DNA from 2 places in the Jutongia sp. genome. Region 1 is predicted to be linked to the other one. Evidence: riboswitches for the same ligand, from Rfam matches in the RefSeq annotation. Region 1 holds a riboswitch; the other holds the start of a gene.

Evidence for each region. Region 1 has a riboswitch for thiamine pyrophosphate ahead of thiC (phosphomethylpyrimidine synthase ThiC). Riboswitches for the same ligand answer to the same signal wherever they lie in the genome.
Region 2: another riboswitch for thiamine pyrophosphate. It lies ahead of thiS (sulfur carrier protein ThiS); the one in region 1 lies ahead of thiC (phosphomethylpyrimidine synthase ThiC).

What each region holds. Positions count from the first base shown of each region.
Region 1 is NZ_DBLXSO010000008.1:23,505-27,931, reverse strand. It holds gene ACZLMD_RS03015 (exopolyphosphatase) at 1-326, shown strand, start outside; gene ACZLMD_RS03010 (hypothetical protein) at 514-1,344, shown strand; TPP riboswitch at 1,450-1,552, shown strand; gene thiC (phosphomethylpyrimidine synthase ThiC) at 1,800-3,107, shown strand; gene thiD (bifunctional hydroxymethylpyrimidine kinase/phosphomethylpyrimidine kinase) at 3,109-3,987, shown strand; gene ACZLMD_RS02995 (HAD family hydrolase) at 3,930-4,427, opposite strand, start outside.
Region 2 is NZ_DBLXSO010000002.1:26,815-31,241, reverse strand. It holds gene ACZLMD_RS00630 (permease prefix domain 1-containing protein) at 1-1,430, shown strand, start outside; TPP riboswitch at 1,578-1,682, shown strand; gene thiS (sulfur carrier protein ThiS) at 1,793-1,987, shown strand; gene thiF (thiamine biosynthesis protein ThiF) at 1,991-2,620, shown strand; gene ACZLMD_RS00615 (thiazole synthase) at 2,682-3,452, shown strand; gene thiH (2-iminoacetate synthase ThiH) at 3,463-4,427, shown strand, end outside.

The DNA.
Region 1 (4,427 bases):
ATACACACGTCGAGGGCAATGTGATCATATCCGATCTTCGCGGTGTTGATCCGATCTATTCCGGTAACCGTTTTATGATCTACAGCATGTATCCGGAACAGAATATTTCCTGCTGGATCGTAAACGGAAAGGGCGGTGCAGGATGTTCTGCAGCAGTTGGCTACAGCATTTTGAATAAGACCTCTAATGTCAATGTCGGAAGCCTGATGCTCAAGTACGGCGGTGGTGGTCATAAGGCAGTAGGAACCTGCCAGTTCTCCGATGAGAACATGGAGACGGAGCTTCCGAAGATGCTGCAGGAGCTGATTGCAATGTCGAATCAGTAATAATATAGCGGAATAAGATGCTGCAGGGGGCATATATTTTTCCCTCAACATCACAAGATAAAAGCAGGGACAGATTTTCCGGCAATCGAAAAGTTTGTCTCTGTTTTCCTGTTACCGACGAAACAGGAATGAAGACACTACGCCTGTGGAGTACGGCTGCGGGCTGAGAAAGGAATATCGGAATATTATGTTATTAATGTTAATGGTAGTTTTGTGCTACACGATCTGTTCGCTGAGTGATAAATATGCAGTTGCCAAGATTAAATTTAATGGTAATGAACTGACATTCCTGATGGCAGCAGCAACTGCGGTATTTATGACATTTACGTTGCCGTTTGTTGATACGCACGTTGTGTGGGGGCTGCCGGCAGTGGCAGCGATCCTTCTGTTGACCGCTTCCAAGATGCTGGAGTTTCAGATGTCAGCACTGATCCTTCGGGATATGTCGGCGTTTGAATTAAAGGCATGGCTTGGAATTTGCCTGTTTGCGTCCTATTTTACGGACATTGCCATGAAGACACAGGTGTTTTCGTGGGTGCGTCTTGCATTTATTGCAGTGACGGTAGTCGGCCTTATACTGATCGCACAGGCGGGCAGAAAAACCATTCATTATGGGAAAATTCTTCTTCCGCTCATTGTCTATCTGGCGGCGAAATACGGCTATGGTTTTGTGATCGCAGCGGCAGAGCCGTACATATCCTCAACAATGTGTCTTTATTTTGCATTGATCCTTCTTGCTCTGATCCTTTTACCGGTGGTACATCCGGTTCGGCTCTTTAAGGAAAAGAGAAACGGAGGTCTGTTTGTCGTTCTGACCAAGATTCCGAATGTTGCGGGTTTGCTTGGCGAGAATGCCGTGATCGCGGTAAGCCTTGCTAATTATTCCTTCATCCAGCCGATGATCCTTGTGGTGCTTTTCTTCTGGGGCATTGCCAGAAAAGAAGAGGAGCACGATCTTCTCAGTGTGCTGGGTGGAATTGTCTGTATTATCGGAATTGTGGGATTTCAGCTGTTATAATTTTGCAATTTTGTGCAGGTGTACATGAAATTGATAAATTGTAAATGAATGGATTCTTCTTTTGTATGCTTGACAGACAGCGTGACCCTCACTATACTAAAAGAGATAATTTGTCTGGGGAGCTGTTACGGCTGAGAGGGACGAAAGATGTCCGACCCATGAACCTGATTCGGATAATTCCGGCGTAGGAAGATAGATTTGCTTTGTATAACATCATATTCTTACAAATTACAGTGCTTCAGATGAATATATCCGGAGCACTTTTTGTATGGAAATGTGTCATCCGCGATATACGAAAATGCTCCCGGGCGTATGTTTATTTTATTATGAGTTACTCAAACTTCGCACAGCTATTATTAAAAATTAAAACGTGCACCATAATATTTTTATGACCACAGTTATATACTGAGTGCGCAAAGTCTGAGTCAGTTAAAAAGGAAGAAGTGAGGTAGATTATGGATTACACAACACAGATGGATGCAGCAAGGAAGAATATCATCACTCCGGAAATGGAGAAGGTTGCTGCCAAAGAGAAAATGGATGTGGAGGTACTTCGTGACCTGATCGCAAAGGGGCAGGCAATCATCCCGGCGAATAAGAACCACAAGGTACTTGAACCGAACGGAATCGGAAGTGCGCTTCGCACAAAGATCAATGTCAATCTTGGAACATCCCGTGACTGGACTGATCTTGACATGGAGATGGAAAAGGTCAAGAGTGCCGTTGATATGGGAGCAGAGGCGATCATGGACTTAAGCTCCAGCGGAGATACACAGAAGTTTCGCCGCAAGCTGACGGCAGAGTGTCCGGCAACGATCGGTACCGTACCGATTTATGATGCAGTCGTATATTATCACAAGGCATTAAAGGAGATCACCGCGAAGGAGTGGCTCGACATTGTCAGAATGCATGCGGAGGACGGCGTTGATTTCATGACGATCCACTGTGGCGTCAATAAGGAAACAGCACGTCATTTCCGTCAGGATAAACGTCTGATGAACATCGTATCCCGTGGCGGTTCCATCATTTATGCATGGATGGAGATGACCGGTAATGAGAATCCATTCTACGAGTATTATGATGAAGTGCTGGATATCTGCAGAGAATATGATGTTACGATGAGCCTTGGTGATGCATGTCGTCCGGGCTGTTTGAAGGATGCATCCGATGTTTCCCAGATTCAGGAGCTGATCACACTTGGTGAGCTGACAAGACGTGCCTGGGAAAAGGATGTTCAGGTTATGATCGAGGGACCGGGTCATATGCCGCTTGATCAGATCAAAGCGAATATGGAGATTCAGAAGACAATCTGTAAGGGAGCACCATTTTATGTACTTGGACCTCTCGTTACGGATATTGCACCGGGCTATGATCATATTACTTCTGCAATCGGTGGGGCAATCGCAGCAACTTATGGCGCATCCTTCCTGTGCTATGTAACACCGGCTGAGCACCTGCGTTTGCCGGATCTGAACGATGTAAAGGAAGGAATCATTGCTTCCAAGATCGCAGCGCATGCCGCTGATATTGCGAAGGGACTTCCGGGTGCAAGAGACTGGGATGATGAGATGGCAGCAGCCCGCCGCGCCCTTGACTGGGAGAAGACCTTTGAGCTTTCGATTGATCCGGAGAAGGCGAGAAGATACCGTGCCGAGGCAGCTCCGGAGAAGGAGGATACCTGCTCTATGTGTGGTAACTTCTGTGCAGTAAAGAATATGAACAAGATTTTGGACGGGGAGATTGTATCAATTTTCGATGAATAAAATGAAAAAATTATCGGTTGTATTGACAATTGCCGGTTCGGATTCAAGTGGAGGCGCCGGAATACAGGCAGATTTAAAGACAATGTCTGCATTTGGTGTATACGGTATGAGTGTGATCACGGCAGTGACGGCACAAAACACATGCGGTGTGACCGGCGTGCAGAGCGTAACCGGCGAAATGATTCGTCTGCAGTTGGAAGCGGTGCTTAAGGATATTAAGCCGGATGCCGTTAAGATCGGCATGCTTTCTACCGCAGAAGCTGTGGAGGCGGTGGCTGATCTGCTTGAAGAATATCAGCCCTCCCATATTGTATTAGATCCGGTCATGGTATCGACGAGCGGACGATGTCTTCTGGAGCCGGAAGGGGAACGTTTGATGCTGGAACGACTGTTTCCGATGGCTGAGCTTGTGACGCCCAACATTCCGGAGATACAGGCGATTCTTGCAGGGACGATCCAGACTGAAGAGGAACATTTACAGAGCAGTGAACCGGTACCGGAGAACTGCATCACAACCGTCTTCGACATGGAAGCTGCGGCGAAGAAGCTGTGGCAGCGATATAGCTGTCAGGTACTCTTAAAGGGCGGTCATATGCAGCAGGCAGCGGATGATCTGTTATATGTGGGTGAACCGGTATGGTTTCCGGCAGAGCGCATTGAATGCAGCAATACACACGGGACCGGTTGCACCCTGTCCTCTGCGATCGCAAGCGGACTTGCGCTTGGTTACTCATTGGAAGAATCCGTGGGACGTGCCAAGGAATATGTGCGCGGTGCCATGTCCACAGGACTTGAACTGGGTCATGGAAACGGACCGCTTGATCATGGCTGGAATACATCATCGGCTGTGTTTACACAGTCCTCCCAGTCTGCGCGGTAGGTTTCCTCCGGAACAGCATAAACATAACATCCGGCTTCTTTGGCAGCATGGATGGCATAAGGAGCATCCTCGAAGACAACCGTATTCGAAGGTGGTACCTGATAAAGATCACATACATACTTGTAAATATCGCCGGTGCGTTTACCGAGACCGATTTCAAAGCTGGTATGTATGTCCTTAAAATAGGACAGTATTCCAAGACGTCGAAAGGCATTCTCAGCGCAGTCGCGCTCTGAGGTTGTCAGGACGCAGAGGATACTGTCCTTTTTGGTGGACAGATTTTTCAGTAAAGAAAGTACCCCGGGTTTTAATGGGATCTGCAGCCGGTAAGAATCATGGATCAATTGCATGACATCATGATTGATCGAGGCAATGTCTCCGGAGACGCCGAGTGTCCGGAAATAGGCAGCGGATTCATCCATTGTCATTGTTTCGATGAT
Region 2 (4,427 bases), on a different contig from region 1:
AAGTGGTCAGTCAGGAATATATTGATCATATTGAAGATGAGACGGAGTATCAGATCTCAAAGGGGATGGATCCGGACGAGGCAGAGAGTTATGCGGTGGAACAGATGGGCGATCCGGTTGAAGTGGGGAAACAGCTGGATGAGATCCATCGTCCGAAGAATATCCGGATCCCGTTGTCCGGAATCATTTTCATTGTGGCAGTCTGTGCGGTGTTCAGTTATTTCATGCAGAAGGACTATTATGAAGTGCTCAGTGAGCTGATCGGTGAGCCGAAATCTGCAGTGACGATATTATTTTGGGGGAATCTGATCGTCAGTGTAGGAATTTTGGTGGTAGTGTCCCATTTTCCGTACATGAAGCTGCAGAAAGCGGCGGGATGGATCGCAGTTGTATTTTTAGCACTGCCGATCGTACAAAGAGTGTCCGGGGGGATTGTGCCGGAGTCGGTTCAGACAGCGGTTATGCGGGTGCTGCCACAGATCAATCGCTGGAACACAGGGTATTATTACTGGTTATATGTCCCAATTTACGGACTTCTCTTAAGCTGGCTGAAGGGGAAAAAGCATCAGCTTGCATTGTCTTTGGGGGGCTTGATCCTGCCACTTCTTCTGGTATTTGACTGGGAATACACCCAGACGGGGGTCTATGCCTGGAGCAACTTTGGCTTCTGGCTGTTAGCTGTTATCCTTTTTAGTATGTTTGTGATGGCGGTCTGGGCGAACGTTATTCCGCTTCCGAAGAAGAAAACGACTCTGGCAGCGGCAGGGTGTTTTGTGGCAGCCAAACTGGCATACCATGCTTTTTATCTTTATGTGGTCTGCCAGGGCAAATGGAGTACCTATTATACGAGTGCCGGATGGAACAGAATGTTTCTCTTATTTTCGGAAAAACGGAGAAAAGCGTATGTTGCATTGTGGAAAGAGGTTGGAGGAAGCGCTTCTCTGGGGGAAGATATCATGTATCCGATACGGGCGATCCGTGGTGCGAAATGGATCGGCATGAGCGAGGGAATGCGTCAGGGGCTTCAGGGCACCATGCAGGGAGGAAAGATGACCGAAAGCAGTCCGCTGTTTACTTATCTGGCAGCGGGTGATCTGGGAAGTCTGATCGGCTATGTGGGAATCCTTCCGGCGCTGCTTATGCTGGCTGCTTTGATCGCGTTCACGATCTGGCTGATGAAAAAGGCGTGGAGACAGACGAACCCGGCAGGAAAGCTGATGGGAGCAGGAATTGGTCTTTTATATGTCTGCCAGATGCTTTATGCGCTGGCGGAGCTGTTTACACTGACACCGGGCAACCATCAGGTGCTCTTGATCCCATTGCTGGAAACTCTGGGCTATATGGATTACGGACGTGTGGTGGAAGCATTGTTTATGTACAGTCTGATGGTGAGCATATACCGGCATCAGAGTGTGTCCGGGTGGGGATGAGAAGCCTGCCGGACCGGGGATGATAATCTGTGGTTGCAAACAGACATGGAAAGACGTATAATAAAAATGTGAGGATCAGGAGCAGCTCGCAACTGATCCTTGCACTTTCATATATCCGTGTGCGTTTTTGGCGCATGGCGGAGTTATTATATATCATACGGGAGCTTGTAGGACAGGCTGAGAGGAAGGTGTGACCTTCGACCGGGAACCTGATTTGGATAATGCCAACGTAGGAATGCTTGATACATTTATAGCAAAGTATGCACAGAAAGCTGCCAAATCGGTGGCTTTCTTTTTGTTTTCGTGGAAGTTATCGTGGCAGAAAAGGCGGCTGCTTTGTACTTATTTTTGGAGGTGAATACATGGTAAAGATCAACGGGGAAGACCGGGATGTGGCAGGTATGACGGTAACAGAATATCTGGCATCGACTGATTATAATCCCAAAAGAGTTGCAGTAGAGCGCAACGGCGAGATCGTATTTAAGGCACAGTATGAGGAAACGACATTTGAGGATGGCGACACGGTAGAGGTTGTCAGCTTCGTGGGAGGGGGCTGATCAATGCTTACACAGGAAGAATGGATGGGGGCGCTGAATGCGCGTCATGGAAAAGAGCGGCAGGAGAAATTTAGTCGTGCCGTGGTTGCGGTATGCGGTCTGGGTGGACTTGGCTCGAATGTTGCCATTGCACTTGCCCGCGCTGGCATCGGAAAGCTGATCCTGATCGATTTTGACCGGGTAGATGTAACGAATCTGAACCGGCAGCAGTATAAAGCATCCCAGCTTGGTATGAATAAGACGGAGGCTCTTGCGCAAAATCTGCGGGAGATCAATCCGTTTATCCGGCTGGAGACGCATGCCGTCCGCATTTCGGAGGAGAACGCACAGGAGCTTTTGCAGGAAGCGGATGTTGTCTGCGAAGCATTTGATGTTCCGGAAGCGAAGGCGATGCTCGTCAATTTTGTGTTGGAGAACATGCCGGAGAAATATCTTGTCGCAGGATCCGGAATGGCAGGTTTTGGAAGTCCCAATACGATTCAGACACGCCGGATCACCGACCGGTTTTATCTGTGCGGGGATACGGTCAGTGATGTGAATGACGGTATCGGTCTTGTCTGCGCCAGGGTCATGGTCTGTGCGGCACATGAAGCGCACACGATCCTGCGGCTTTTAGCAAATGAAATTGAATAAAAGAAACAATAATGAGAGCCTGCGGTTCAAAGCCGGCAGGCGGAGAGAAATGGAGATAATTATGAATAACGATAAACTGATCATTGGAGGTCATGAATTTGAATCGCGTTTTATTCTCGGTTCCGGAAAGTATTCCATGAAGCTGATCGAAGCTGCAGTGAAGGATGCCGGAGCACAGATCATTACGTTGGCGGTTCGCCGTGCGAATACGAAGGAGCAGGAAAATATACTCGATTATATTCCGGAAAATGTAACGCTTCTTCCGAACACAAGTGGTGCCAGAAATGCGGAGGAGGCAGTCAGGATCGCACGTCTTGCAAGAGAACTTGGCTGTGGGGATTTTGTTAAGATTGAGATCATGCGTGATTCTAAATATCTTCTTCCTGACAATGAGGAGACGATCAAGGCAACAGAGATTCTGGCAAAGGAAGGTTTTGTTGTTATGCCGTATATGTATCCGGATCTGAATGTGGCCCGGGATCTTGTCAATGCCGGAGCTGCATCAATCATGCCGCTGGCGTCGCCGATCGGTTCCAATAAAGGATTGGCAACCAAAGAATTTATTCAGATCCTGATCGATGAGATCGATCTTCCGATCATTGTGGATGCCGGTATCGGGCGACCATCCCAGGCATGCGAGGCAATGGAGATGGGAGCGGCTGCGATCATGGCGAACACAGCACTTGCCACCGCCGGTGATCTTCCGATGATGGCATCTGCATTTAAGAGCGCGATCGAAGCCGGCCGCAGGGCGTATCTGGCCGGTGTTGGACGTGTGCTGACCCGAGGTGCATCTGCATCCGATCCGTTGACCGGATTTTTACGGGATTAGGAGGTTGATCATGGAAAATCAATTTTTTATTGACGCAGAAAGTCTTTCAGAGTCAGCGCTTGCCAAAAAACATCAATTGGAAAATGATCCTTCTTCCAGAAAGGATCATATGGAATACCTTCCGGGAATGGAGGTTATCGAGTCGGACGTGCGTGACAAGGTAATGTCGCAGGTAAATGCATTTGATTACAGTGGTTACACGGCGAAGGATGTGAAAACAGCGCTTGAGCATGAGACATGTTCGATCGAGGATTTCAAGGCTCTTTTATCGCCGGCAGCAGAGCCGTTTCTGGAGCAGATGGCACAGCGTGCGCGCCGGGAGACAAGCAAACATTTTGGCAATACAGTTTATCTTTTTACGCCACTTTATATTGCCAATTACTGCGAAAACTACTGTGTATACTGCGGATTTAACTGCTACAATGATATTCACCGCATGAAGCTTTCAATGGAGCAGATCGAAAAGGAAATGAAGGTGATCGCTGACTCCGGAATGGAAGAAATTCTGATTCTGACCGGCGAGAGCCGTGGACAGAGTGATGTCAAATATATTGGCGAGGCATGCCGGCTGGCACGGAAATATTTCCGCATGGTCGGACTGGAGATATATCCGGTCAACACAGACGAATACCGTTATCTTCATGAATGCGGTGCCGATTATGTGACGGTATTTCAGGAAACCTACGATGCGGATAAGTACGAAACACTGCATTTGTTAGGGCACAAACGCGTCTGGCCGTATCGTTTTGATGCACAGGAGCGAGCGCTTCGCGGAGGCATGCGAGGCGTAGCTTTTTCGGCACTTCTCGGACTGTCGGATTTCCGTAAGGATGCGTTGGCGAGTGCATTGCATGTGTATTTCCTGCAGCGAAAATATCCTCATGCGGAAATGTCATTATCTTGTCCAAGACTTCGTCCGATCATCAATAATGATAAGATCAATCCGCTGGATGTTCATGAAAAGCAGCTTTGTCA